Regions from separate parts of the Dickeya chrysanthemi NCPPB 402 genome, predicted to be linked through region 3. Evidence: predicted binding sites of a transcription regulator. Region 3 holds the regulator's gene; each other region holds the start of a gene.

Region 1 (4,289 bases), 160 kb from region 3:
TCGTCGGCTTTCTTCTCGTAATCGTCTTCGCGGGCATCGATGCTGCCGTCCAGATCGGAGAACAACTCGGCGATCGGCTCAATACGCTCGTAGTGCTGACGGGTCGGCGCATAGAGTTTGCGCGCCTCATCCAGCTTGCCGGCCTTGATGGCGGCAGTGAACAGTTTGGTCTGCTGTACCAGTCCGTCCACCTCTTTGGTGACGTAAACCTTGTATTCCGCGATCGGCCCCACCAGATCCAACACGTTGGTTTTTGCGACGGCGTCATCACCGCCGGCGGTCACCACCAGTTTACCTTTCGGGTTGCTGAGCAGCCCACAGGTCATGTCGTATTCGCCCGGTTCCAGGTTGGCGGTCATTTTCTGGGTAAAGCCCGGCGCGATATTCTCGCGCTCTTCCACCACCATCACCCCTTTGAGGATTTCCCATTCCAGGTTTTTCTGGCTGGCGTTGGTGACCACAAACTGCGTTTTGCCTGCCGCGACCGTGACTTGCATCGGCTCGCACTGTTTGTCATTCACGGTGATTTTAACCTGCGGAACATCCGCAGCCAGCGCGCTGAACGCCGGTACAGCCAGCAGAGCGGCGCACAGCGCCGTACGGCGGAAGAATGGTGTAGACATAGACTTATCCCTTTTTACATTAATTGTTAATGGTGATAGTTGTTAGTTGTGACAATAATCAATGGTGATGCTTACGCACCGCCGAAGCCGTGGCCGGCTCCATGCGTTGCGGCAGGAAAAAGAACACCAGCGCCGGGATCAAATACAGAAAATAGACCGCCACTTCGCTGACCGTCGGGGTTTCCTGATAACCGAACATCCCTTCCAGCAAGGTGCCGAATAGCGTGTGGGTCGACAGCGTGGCGCTGAAATCAAACGCGATGTGCTGAAATTGATTCCACAGTCCCGCTTCATGAAACGCGCGGATAGCGCCGGCGGCCAGACCGGCGGCAACGAACAGGATGAACAGGCTGCTCCATTTGAAGAAGCGGGCCAGATGCAGTTTCACCCCGCCCCAGTAGATCATCACGCCGACCACAACGGCGCACAATAGCCCCAATACAGCGCCGATCGGTGCATAAATGCCGACATCCTGCTGGAAAGCGGCCAACAAAAAGAACACCGACTCCAGCCCTTCCCGCGCCACGGCAAAGAACACCATCGCCACCAGCGCCCACCCCTGACGCGAGCCGGCGCTGAGCGCCTGGTCGATAGCCCCCTCCAGGTGCACCCGTACCGAGCGCGATACCTTGCGCATCCAGAACACCATGTAAGTCAGAATGACCACCGCGATCACCGCGACGACCCCTTCAAACAGTTCCTGCTGTTTTTGCGGAAACTCGCCGGTAGTGGCGTTGATGAACACCCCGAGCGCCAGACATAGCGCCAGCGCCAGCACCACCCCGGCCCAGACGGCGCCCAACCACTGCTCGCGTTGGGTACGCTTCAGGTAGCTGGCAATCAGGCTAACGATCAGCGCCGCTTCCAGACCTTCACGGAACATGATGAGCAACGGCACAAACATGGATGGAGACTCCTTAAGACAGACAACGTGGACAGCACGCATCGACGACGTACACCGACCCGACGATGCACACCGATGCCGGGATACAAATCGGACAAATAATGATAATAGTTCTTATTAATAAAGAAATGTAAGCCAGGGTAAAGCAATTTTTTCTAATCAAATATTTCAGCGCTGCCGTCTGGCCCGGGGGGGGGGTTATGGCAGGAAAAACCGACGGCGCCGCACATCAGTGGCGGGACAATTAACAATTAAAACAGTTGGGTAATAACCAGATGCATCGCCAGCCGTACCTATAACCGCACGCAGCGGTCACGGCCTTTTTTCTTCGCCAGATACAACGCCTGATCGGCCCCCTCTTTCAGCCGCTGAATATCGCAAGGGTTGTCGCTGGAGTGCGAATACACGCCCACACTCACCGTCACCACCTGTTCGGGTAGCAGTGATGCTGCATGCGGCAGCGCGCAACGACGAACATCACTCACCACCCGTTCGCCATATATCGCCGCTTGTTCGCCGTTCATTCCCGGCAAAATAATCGCGAACTCTTCACCGCCATAGCGGGCGGTCAAGGCACCGTCAGGCAAGGACACCGCGCTCAACACGCTGCCAAGCTGTGTCAGACAGCGGTCGCCCAGCACATGACCGTAGGTATCGTTGTACCGTTTGAAAAAATCCACATCCAACATAATCAGCGATAACGGGCTGCCCTCTTCACGGGCCCGAGCCAGCGACTGTTCCAGATAGAGATCAAACCGTCGGCGGTTGGCCAGTTTGGTGAGCGGGTCGATCAACGCCAGTTTTTGCAGCACCTTATTTTTGTTGCTTTCCTCCTGATGCAGGCGGCTGATCGCCTCTTTGTTCCGCACCGTCAGCCGGACCTGCTTCAGAACGAAACCACCAGAGAAAAACATGGCTAACAGCACCATGATATTAATCACCATAGCCGGCATATTTTCCGTCAGCCAGCGTGCCTGTAATGCGTCTTTGTCCAGACTCGCCGCCACCACCAGCGGATAACGATTCAGTCTCACATAGCCGACAATCCGCACCTTATTATCCAACGTGGTGCGCCAGGTACCGCTACCGCTGCCTTGTTCCAGCCGGGATTGTTCAAACAAGCCACCGTCAGAAAAATTACTGTTAATATATTGCTCACGGTTGGGGTAAAGATAAATTGCGTGACCATCGGTATTCATTAATGACAGCACACCGTTATAATCCAGGCTGAAATAACTGTAGAAATTGCCGAAATAATTATGATCGATAGTGGCAAGAAAAACGCCTTTGAATTCGCCATCCGGCCCATTGATCCGTTTCGCCACCGGAATAATACGTCTACGGGTCAGCGTACTGACGGTAACCTTACCGATATACAACGACGCCGTATTATTCTCTCTGAGCCAGGAAAAATATTCCCGTCGGCTGGAATTATAGATATACAACGGCCCTTTTCCGGTAGAAGAAATCAGATTGCCCTTTTGATCAAACAGATAAAACCCGACCAGTTGCGGCAAGACGGCACGATGGGTATCAAGAACGCTTTTCACTCGCCGGGAATCCAGCATGCCGGTCTGCAACAATTCCCGTAGCATGTCATCCATCGCGACCTCAATCGGCACAAAGGTATCCTGCGCCTGGCGTGACATCGCCACCGAGAGGTTGACGACGTTTTTTTCTGCATCCACTAACAAACGCTGATAAGAATCCCAGAAACTCCAGATACTTGCGGAAACGAAAATTAGACTACAGGCCGCCAGAAAAACCATCATGGTAATACCGGGAGAAGAATGAAGAGGTAAAGCGCGAAGGAAACGCAGGGCACTGAATTGAGAATTATTCTTATTTGACATATGCGTTCTCGGTGAGGCAACAACCTTATCGAATCATGCTACCCGATATTTCAGACGGTGTCCTGCTATCGCCATCGTACACACCACGCCATCGCATACACCACCGCTTTTATCAAAACGGTACATGGGCATTCAGGCAATGCACCATTCTCATCATACTTCAGGTTGCTGGCGGGTGGCTGCTGAACGGTATCATCGTCTTTCCGGCGGCTGATTTACGCTGCGACCTAATTTAGCGCCTATCCCAATAGGCTCTTATTCTCTGCTCCCGATTCATTTTCTGAACCATTTCGGTGCACCTTATTTATCCCGACGTCAAGCCGCCTATTGCGTCCGCACGTTATTCGTGCCTTTTATTTACGCAAAAATAAATGTTTTTTTAGATTGATTTAACATTCCCCCCAAAAATAAAAAATATCCCACCAATAATGTGCAATAGCACCAAAATAACGCAAGCGGCGCACTGAAATAATCAAGTGATATTTTTATTTCGCTAATTTTTATAAAAAACTGCCGGCTATTTTATTTTTCAAAAACAAAAGTTTTTTATATTAAAAATAAAACAAAAAACACCCAAACAGAGAGACAATAAACACAAAATGCAGAATATAATTCTTATTTATTGATAACATTGACAATATAAAACTGATTGATAGTATCAAAAACAACACGTCAGCCCGATTACCCAATACCGCATTTTTTCAGAAAAAACCCTGAAAAAATTATTACTTTGCTGATGTTAATTATTTATACCCCAAATAATTCGAGTTGCAGGACAACACGCTCGCGTGTTGAACAACGCAAAGCGTTGGCCCGTCAGGGCAAGGCTCATTGAGCCTTGTAACGCGGCGACGCAGCGAATCTCCGGGAGCTTACTCAAGTAAGTGACCGGAGTGAGCGACAAATCTG
Region 2 (4,289 bases), 2.0 Mb from region 3:
CTGACACGTTGTTTTCCTTACTCCGTCGACGGAAACATTCCTGACTGGGGAACGCCGGTTAGGCTTCGCGGGCCCGCAGACTGGCTGGACGCATGTCTTGCCAGTGCGTTTCGGTATAGGCGATGCACGCCGCGCGGGATTGCGGCCCGAAAACCGGCTGCCACCCCGCCGGTACGACGGCAAACTCGGGCCACAGGCTGTATTGCTGCTGCTCGTTGACCAGTACCAGAAACGTCAGACGCTCATCGTCAAACGGATTTAGTTGTTCCTGACTCATTGTGGTTACCTCGTGTGATATAGGGTTGTCGCGCGTTATCGGGCGTTGCCGTTGTTCAGCAGCCAGCGGAAGCCATCCATCAAGCCGCCGCGCCAGCACAGGGTGTCATGCCCGCCGGCATACACGCGCTGGTGAACCTGATGCCCCGCCGCGATCAGCGCCTCATGCATCTGTTGATTAACGAAGGCGATATCCGCTTCACGTCGCCCCGCTTCCTGAAAGATCACCAGCGGCGATGCCGTCCGACCGCTCTGTCGCACTTCGATCACCAGCACACCGGGTTCCAGCGTGTCGCGTTGGTCGAAGTCGGTGATGAATTGCAGGTTCGGCCACCAGAACGACCCGGATTGCGTTAAGACGCGGCCAAAACGCTGCGGCCAGTGCAGACCGGCGTACAGCGCCGCCAGTCCGCCATAACTCTGCCCGGATACCACCGTACGATCCGGGTCGTTGCTAAACGGTTCCAGACGCGCCGTCTGCGGCAACAACTCCTGCTGCACGGCCTGCCAGAACGCGGCATCGCACGGCAGTTCCCGACAACGGGTTTCCCCGTCAATCGCGTCAATAAACAACCAAACGGCGGGCGGCAGATGCCCCGCTGCGGTCTCCGCATCCAGTGCGGTAAACAGCGGTGTCTCTTCGGCCCATTTTTGCCCGTCCAGCACGATGCAGAGCGGCCGTTGCGCCGGTTCATCGCTGACACCGGTGGTGTACAACCAGATACGCCGCTGGTTGCCGAGCTGTTCGCTCTTCCAGTCAAATACCGTCAGCCGGGCGGCGTCCGGCGGCAACGCCGAACCCTTGTCCACCGCCTGCCAGGCCAGCTGTGACGGCGCGGCCGGCATATGCGCGGCCGATAATTGTTCCCCCCACGGCCGACTCAGGTTGAGCGGATCGGCGATGGCGCAGGGGAACAGCGAACACCACCACTCCCGCTGCTGCTCGTCACGCTGCAACTCATCGTCGCTAAACACGGGCGGCAGTTGCGTCGCCGCAATCGGAATCAGGGAATAGCTGCCGCGCCAGTCATGCTCAAGGACCATCGACCAGTGCCAAATGTCGGTGCCGGGCAGTCGTTCCAGGCTCTGCGGGTCGGTGCTGTGGTGATCGGTGACGCCGTTGATATCGGCATACACCCGCTGGATAGCGGAATGGCTCTCGTCACCATTCGGGTCGCGCCAGAGAAAGGTGGCCCGCACCTGCCCGGCATCCAGCATTTCCACCAGCGGTGTTCCCAGTCTGGCGATCTGTTGCCACCAGGCATCGTCCCCTGCCTGAGGCGATGACAAAAGTGTTGCGGCGAAACCTGACGGCTGTGCTGTCGGCATCAAAACCTCCTGGGGCATTCCCCTTTACGTTTCACTTACATTTAATTAACAGTGCTAATGTGTCCATTTGGAAATTTACAGTTCTTTAGACAATTGAAATAATATTGAGAACCATTTACATTTGCAATAAGATGCAAATCCCGATGTTTATCGGGATACAAAAACCCATACCTCAGTCACAGAGCACGAGATTTAAAATTAACAATATGAATTTAAAGTTAATTAATTGATTGAGTGAGATGAATGACAAGGCCGGGGAATTCAGAGCCTGAAACACATAAAAAATAAGGTCTTTCACAGGAGAGGATCACTGATGCGTAGCACCAGGAATAAACAATTAATAAAACTAAAGTCTTGGCAGAAAAATAAAAACGCCATGCCGGTTGTGCTGGCATCCACGTTGCTGGTAGCGGCACAGGCACAGGCGGCGGAAACCACCACCAACACCGATACCATGGTGGTCTCCGCCACCGCCGGCGAAAGCGTTACTGCACCGCTGAAAGGTATCGTGGCGAAAGAAAGCGCCTCCGGCACCAAAACCAGCACGCCGCTGATCAAAACCCCGCAATCGGTCACCGTGGTCACCCGCGACCAGATGGACGCGCAGGCGGTTTCCTCCGTGTCTGATGCGCTGAATTACTCCAGCGGCGTGGTCGCCAACTACCGCGGTTCTTCCAACCGCAACGATGAAGTGATTGCCCGTGGCTTCCGCTACGCACCGAAATTCCTTGATGGTCTGAGTTATGGCCTGAGCGGTCAGGGGGCGGCGCTGGGGAAAATGGATCCCTGGCTACTGGAGCGGGTAGAGCTGGTGCACGGCCCGGCGTCGGTACTGTATGGACAGGTGAATCCCGGCGGGCTTATCAGCATGACCAGCAAGCGCCCGACCGCCGAAACTATCCGCAAAGTGCAATTCAGCGCCGGCAATCAGCATCTGGGCGAAGCGGCGTTTGATTTCGGCGGCGCGCTCAACGACGACAAAACGCTGCTCTATCGCCTCAACGGCGTCGCCAGCACCCGTGATGAATTCGTTAACGATTACAAAGAGAAACGTGTCGCCATCGCGCCTGCGATCACCTGGCTGCCGAACAGCGACACCAGCTTTACCTTGCTGACCAGTTACCAGAACGATCCACAGGCCGGTTACCGCAACTTCCTACCCAGGATCGGCACCGTGACTGAAGCCAGCGCAGGTTATATTCCGCGTGATCTGAACGTCAGCGATCCTAACTACAATCGTTCAAAACGCGAACAGATCGGCCTCGGTTATATTTTCGATCACTCCTTTAGCGACAATGTTTCCTTCCAGCAAAACTTCCGCTACTCCCAGTTGAGGGAGCGCTACAAGTATCTGGTTTATACCTGGAGCAACCCGGAAATTTCCGACACTTCGCTCTCCCGTCGTCAGGTTCGTGAGGAGTTGGACGCCGATGAAATCGGGCTGGATAACCAGATCAAAGTCAAACTCGCAACCGGTGATATCCAGCATACCTTGTTGAGCGGCCTCGATTACAAATGGCAGGATCGTGATTACAACTACTGGCGCAACAGCGGCTCCCGATACAACTTTGACTGGGCGAACCCCAGCTACGGCGGTTCTTATCTGGTTAGCGACAGTCAGTTAGCACTGAACCAGTCTTACAAGAAAAAACTCGATCAGGTTGGCGTTTATCTGCAAGACCAAATGGAATGGAATCAGTGGAATCTGCTGTTGTCCGGTCGTCATGACTGGAGCGAAATACGCACACAGGACCGCACCACCAGCACCACAACGCAGCAAGACGACAGCAAATTCACCGGTCGTGCCGGGTTGCTTTATGCCTTCGACAACGGCATTTCGCCGTATGTCAGCTACAGCACCTCGTTCGAACCCAACCTGGATTCCGGTGCCCCGGGCACTCCGGCCTTTAAACCGACGACCGGCGAACAAACCGAGGTCGGCATCAAGTTCCAGCCCAGGGGCAGCAATACCCTGCTGACCGTCTCACTGTTTGACATCACGCAGAAAAACATCACCTCGTACAACAGCGTGACCCAATACAACGAGCAGATCGGCAAGGTGAAATCCAAAGGGGCGGAAGCGGAAGTGCACACGCAACTGACGCCGGAAATCAGCCTGATGGCGGCCTACACCTATACCGATGCGGTCACCAAGGAAAGCAACACCGCCAACCAGATCAACAAAGCACCGTCGGCCATTCCACGCCATTCCGCCTCGACCTGGGGTAGCTACAGCTTCCAGAATGGTCCGCTGAAAGGCGTCACGCTCGGCACCGGGGTGCGCTACGTCGGCTCAACCTACGGCGATAACGCCGAGGGCTTCAAAGTACCGGCTTACACCCTGTACGACGCGATGGCGCGCTACGAACTGGGCTCGCTTGCGTCGCAGTTGAAAGGCACCACCGTGCAACTGAACGTCAACAACCTGACCGACAAGCGCTACGTGGCGTCATGCGGCGGCGACACCGCCTGCTTCTACGGTAGCGGCCGCACGGTCGTCGCAACCGTCAACTACAGCTGGTAATACGCAGCAGGGCGGGGATTCCCGCCCTGCGGTGACGCCTGCGCGCCACCATTTTGTTCCACTCCGACATAAGGAATAAACCCCGTGTCAACGCTCGCAGCCACCTCTTCATCGCTGGATGCCCGCACGCTTCAGCACGATGATTTTCTGTTTCTGTCTC
Region 3 (4,289 bases):
TGGTTTTAGACGTCTCATTCATGGTTTTGAACGAGTACATGGTGTAAACCGAAACCGCAATCCATAACGCACAGAAAATGCCAAGTACCCACAGCATCGCTGTGCGAATGGCAATATTTTTTAGGAATTGCATAATTGACTCCATAAATGGGCTATTGATCGAGGAGGTAAGGTTTGTTTTGATTTATGCGATGAGAAAATCTCTCGTTTTGTAAGAAACATTGCTGCACATTTACATTCAATAAAGCACCATGTTCTGTCATCGTCAAAACCACAGGAATATTTAGTTTTTTCTGTTGTTTAAAAGCTAATAAAAATTAGGTAATTAACGGATTACCCATATTTTCAGTTATCTGTGCGAAGATCGTATTTTAAAAAATTAAAAAATCATTAAGGCGATGATCAAAAAATAACCAGTTAATCGTTTCGATACCATTTCCACCCCCGGCGACAGATACACGTTTATCCATCAGACAGTGTCTGTTATCATTAGCGGATCGTGGGTGACGCAAGCACCATACCCTTAAGAATCAAGAGGTTATTTTATCTATGGCTCTCATAGGCATTTTTTTTGGCAGTGACACCGGCAATACCGAAAACATTGCCAAAACTATCCAGCAGCAACTGGGCAGCGACGTCGCCGAACTGCACGACATTGCCAAAAGCAGCAAAGAGGATCTTGAGCGTTTTGACATCCTGTTGCTGGGTATTCCGACCTGGTATTACGGTGAAGCGCAATGTGACTGGGACGATTTCTTCCCGACACTGGAAGAGATTGACTTTGCCGGTAAGCTGGTTGCGCTCTTCGGTTGCGGCGATCAGGAAGATTATGCCGAGTACTTCTGCGACGCCATGGGTACGATCCGCGATATCATCGAACCCCGCGGGGCGACCATTGTGGGTCACTGGCCGACTGAAGGCTACTACTTCGAAGCCTCAAAAGGTCTGGCGGACGACACCCACTTTATCGGCCTGGCCATTGATGAAGATCGCCAGCCTGAACTCACCAGCGAGCGAGTATCCAACTGGGTCAAGCAGATCAGCGAAGAGCTGAATCTGAAAGCATTACTGGCCTGATTCACCTGTGGCTCTGATGCAATGCACTCAGAGCCTATCTATACAGATAGGTAAAACCTATCACAATCAGTGATACATTTTTTTAACTTTTCACGCCGACAAGGTACAATGTCCATCCGGCTAGCCAGATTATGTTTAATGATAAATCCTGGCATACGATTTGTTTCTCATAGATAACCAGCCTGAATACAGCAAGTTAACGAGAATCATATTGTAAAAGTTCCGTGGTTTTCATTTCGATGGCGCGGTTCTATAATTGAGACACGTGACCTTTTTTACGCCGCCCGATGATACTAGGCTAGTAACTTCCCAGATAAAGCAAGTAACAGGACTAAATCCGCATGACTGACAACAACACCGCATTAAAGAAGGCAGGCCTGAAAGTCACACTTCCTCGACTGAAAATTCTGGAAGTCCTTCAGGATCCTCAATGCCACCACGTCAGCGCGGAAGACTTATACAAAAAGCTGATTGATATGGGCGAAGAGATTGGCCTGGCCACCGTTTACCGCGTGCTCAACCAGTTTGACGATGCAGGTATCGTCACCCGCCACAATTTTGAAGGCGGTAAATCTGTTTTCGAACTGACACAGCAACACCATCATGATCATTTGATCTGTCTGGATTGCGGTCGGGTGATTGAATTCAGCGATGAGTCTATCGAAGCGCGCCAGCGTGAGATTTCAGAAAAACACGGCATCAAGCTGACTAACCACAGCCTGTATCTGTACGGCCATTGCAGTAGCGGCGACTGCCGTGAAGACGACAACGCACACGACGAACGTTAAACACGTCGATTGAGCAAAAAATAAAACCGCCGCGGCGGTTTTATTTTTATCTCACATCCTGACCGGACAGCGATTAGCCTGCCCAGCTGTCGCGTAATCCCACCGTCCGGTTAAATACCAGATTGTCGGCGCTGGAATAAACGCGATCGGCGCAAAAATAACCTTCACGCTCAAACTGATACGCTTTCTCGACCTCGGCATTGGCCAGACTGGCTTCCACAACCCCTTGCACAACCTGCAATGAGTCAGGATTAATGGTAGCGAGAAAATCATCCGCCGCCCCCGGGTTCGCGACGCTAAACAGGCGGTCATACAAACGGAACTGAGCCGGCAACGCATGCGCAGCCGATACCCAGTGAATCACCCCTTTAACTTTACGGCCGTCAGCCGGATCCTTACTCAGGGTATCCGTATCACAGCTACAGTAAATCGTGGTAATCACGCCTTGATCATCTTTATCAATGCGTTCAGCTTTAATGACATAAGCATTGCGCAAGCGCACTTCTTTACCCAGTACTAAACGTTTGTACTGCTTGTTGGCTTCTTCGCGGAAATCTGCGCGGTCGATATAAACCTCACGGCTGAATGCTACCTGCCGCGTTCCCATTTCCGGCTTATTGGGATGATTAGGCATGCTGAGCCATTCTTCATGACTTTCCGGCAGGTTTTCGATCACCACTTTCACCGGGTTCAATACGGCCATTGCACGCGGGGCATTTTCGTTCAGGTCATCACGAATACATGACTCCAGCGCCGCCATTTCTACCGTGTTGTCCTGCTTGGTGACGCCAATACGGCGACAGAATTCGCGGATAGAGGCCGCCGTGTAGCCACGACGACGTAAACCGGAGATGGTCGGCATACGCGGGTCATTCCACCCTTCGACGATCTTCTCATTCACCAATTGGTTCAGTTTCCGCTTGGACATCACCGCGTATTCCAGATTCAGGCGGGAGAACTCATACTGACGCGGATGAGCGGGAATGGTAATGTTGTCCAGCACCCAGTCATATAACCGGCGGTTATCCTGAAACTCCAGCGTACACAGCGAGTGTGTAATACCTTCCAGCGCATCGGAAATACAGTGAGTAAAGTCATACATCGGGTAGATGCACCATTTGTTGCCGGTCTGATGATGCTCGGCAAATTTGATGCGATACAACACCGGGTCGCGCATGACGATAAATGGCGATGCCATATCGATTTTAGCGCGTAAACACGCGGCACCCTCGGCAAAACCGCCATTGCGCATTTTCTCAAACAGCGCCAGATTCTCTTCGACGCTGCGATCGCGGTACGGGCTATTTTTGCCCGGCGAGGTCAGCGTACCGCGATATTCGCGGATCTGATCCGGCGTCAGCTCATCGACATAGGCCAGCCCTTTATTGATCAGTTCAACGGCATACATGTGCAACTGATCAAAATAATCCGACGAATAGCGAACATTGCCGCTCCAGGAAAAACCCAGCCACTGAACGTCATGTTTGATGGATTCAACGTACTCGATGTCTTCTTTTACCGGGTTGGTATCATCAAAGCGCAGGTTGCACTTACCGTTGTAATCCTCAGCGATACCGAAGTTCAGGCAGATAGATTTAGCGTGACCGATATGAAGATAACCATTCGGTTCTGGTGGAAAACGCGTCTGGATGTTGTCGTGTTTACCGGTAGCCAGATCTTCATCAATGATCTGACGAATAAAGTTGGTTGGGCGGGCTTCAGCCTCACTCATGCTTGGTTCCTCAAATGCGAAAAAACAACCCATAACCGCTAATGATCCAACAAGCCACGCCGGGAAACAACCGTTTGTTTCATGAAAGTTCAAGATAAAAAAACGGAGCGTACGTCTTGCGCACGCTCCGTTTGTCGATATTGACGGCAATCACGCCGGCCGACTTATTCCTGCGAAACGTCTCGCAACGCCGCCGCGATATTTTCTGCCTGAGTGCCGACTACAATCTGCACGCTTTGTTTGTTGAGACGAATCACCCCTGCCGCCCCCAGCTTACGTGCAGCCGGTTCATCTACCAGAGCGGAGTCCTTCACGCTCAGGCGCAAACGGGTAATACAGGCATCAATCCCGGTCAGATTATCCTTGCCGCCGATAGCCTGCAGATAGCCTCTCGCCACCGACTGACTATTACCTTGAGACGCAGCCGCGTTTTCTGATGAGGCTTGCGCTACAGCGGCTTCGCGTCCCGGCGTCATCAGGTTAAAACGGGTGATGGCAAAGCGGAACACCACATAATAGATGACGAAGAAAGCTGCGCCCTGAAGCAGCAACATATACCAATTCGTCGCCAGCGGGTTACGTGTAGACAGCACCAGGTCCACCAAACCGGCGCTGAAACCAAAACCGGCAATCCAGTGCATGCTGGCGGCGATGAATACCGAAATGCCGGTCAACACGGCATGCAGTACATA

The links. The regulator Fur, encoded in region 3, represses iron uptake genes when iron is present. The targets are predictions, from matches to a motif close to ATAATAATGAGAACNACTATCAA.
Region 1: a site for Fur is predicted at 1,629-1,651, ahead of efeU (iron uptake transporter permease EfeU). Genes of this name have one in related genera too.
Region 2: a site for Fur is predicted at 1,704-1,726, ahead of fes (enterochelin esterase). Genes of this name have one in related genera too.

What each region holds. Positions count from the first base shown of each region.
Region 1 is NZ_CM001974.1:3,168,555-3,172,843, forward strand. It holds gene efeO (iron uptake system protein EfeO) at 1-623, opposite strand, end outside; gene efeU (iron uptake transporter permease EfeU) at 682-1,527, opposite strand; gene DCH402_RS13890 (sensor domain-containing diguanylate cyclase) at 1,821-3,299, opposite strand.
Region 2 is NZ_CM001974.1:1,328,169-1,332,457, reverse strand. It holds partial or broken gene DCH402_RS22990 (condensation domain-containing protein) at 1-7, opposite strand, end outside; gene DCH402_RS06110 (MbtH family protein) at 59-277, opposite strand; gene fes (enterochelin esterase) at 313-1,605, opposite strand; gene DCH402_RS06100 (TonB-dependent siderophore receptor) at 1,919-4,129, shown strand; gene DCH402_RS06095 (isochorismate synthase) at 4,214-4,289, shown strand, end outside.
Region 3 is NZ_CM001974.1:3,328,308-3,332,596, forward strand. It holds gene DCH402_RS14570 (methyl-accepting chemotaxis protein) at 1-133, opposite strand, end outside; gene fldA (flavodoxin FldA) at 550-1,077, shown strand; gene fur (ferric iron uptake transcriptional regulator) at 1,419-1,865, shown strand; gene glnS (glutamine--tRNA ligase) at 1,939-3,597, opposite strand; gene nagE (N-acetylglucosamine-specific PTS transporter subunit IIBC) at 3,762-4,289, opposite strand, start outside.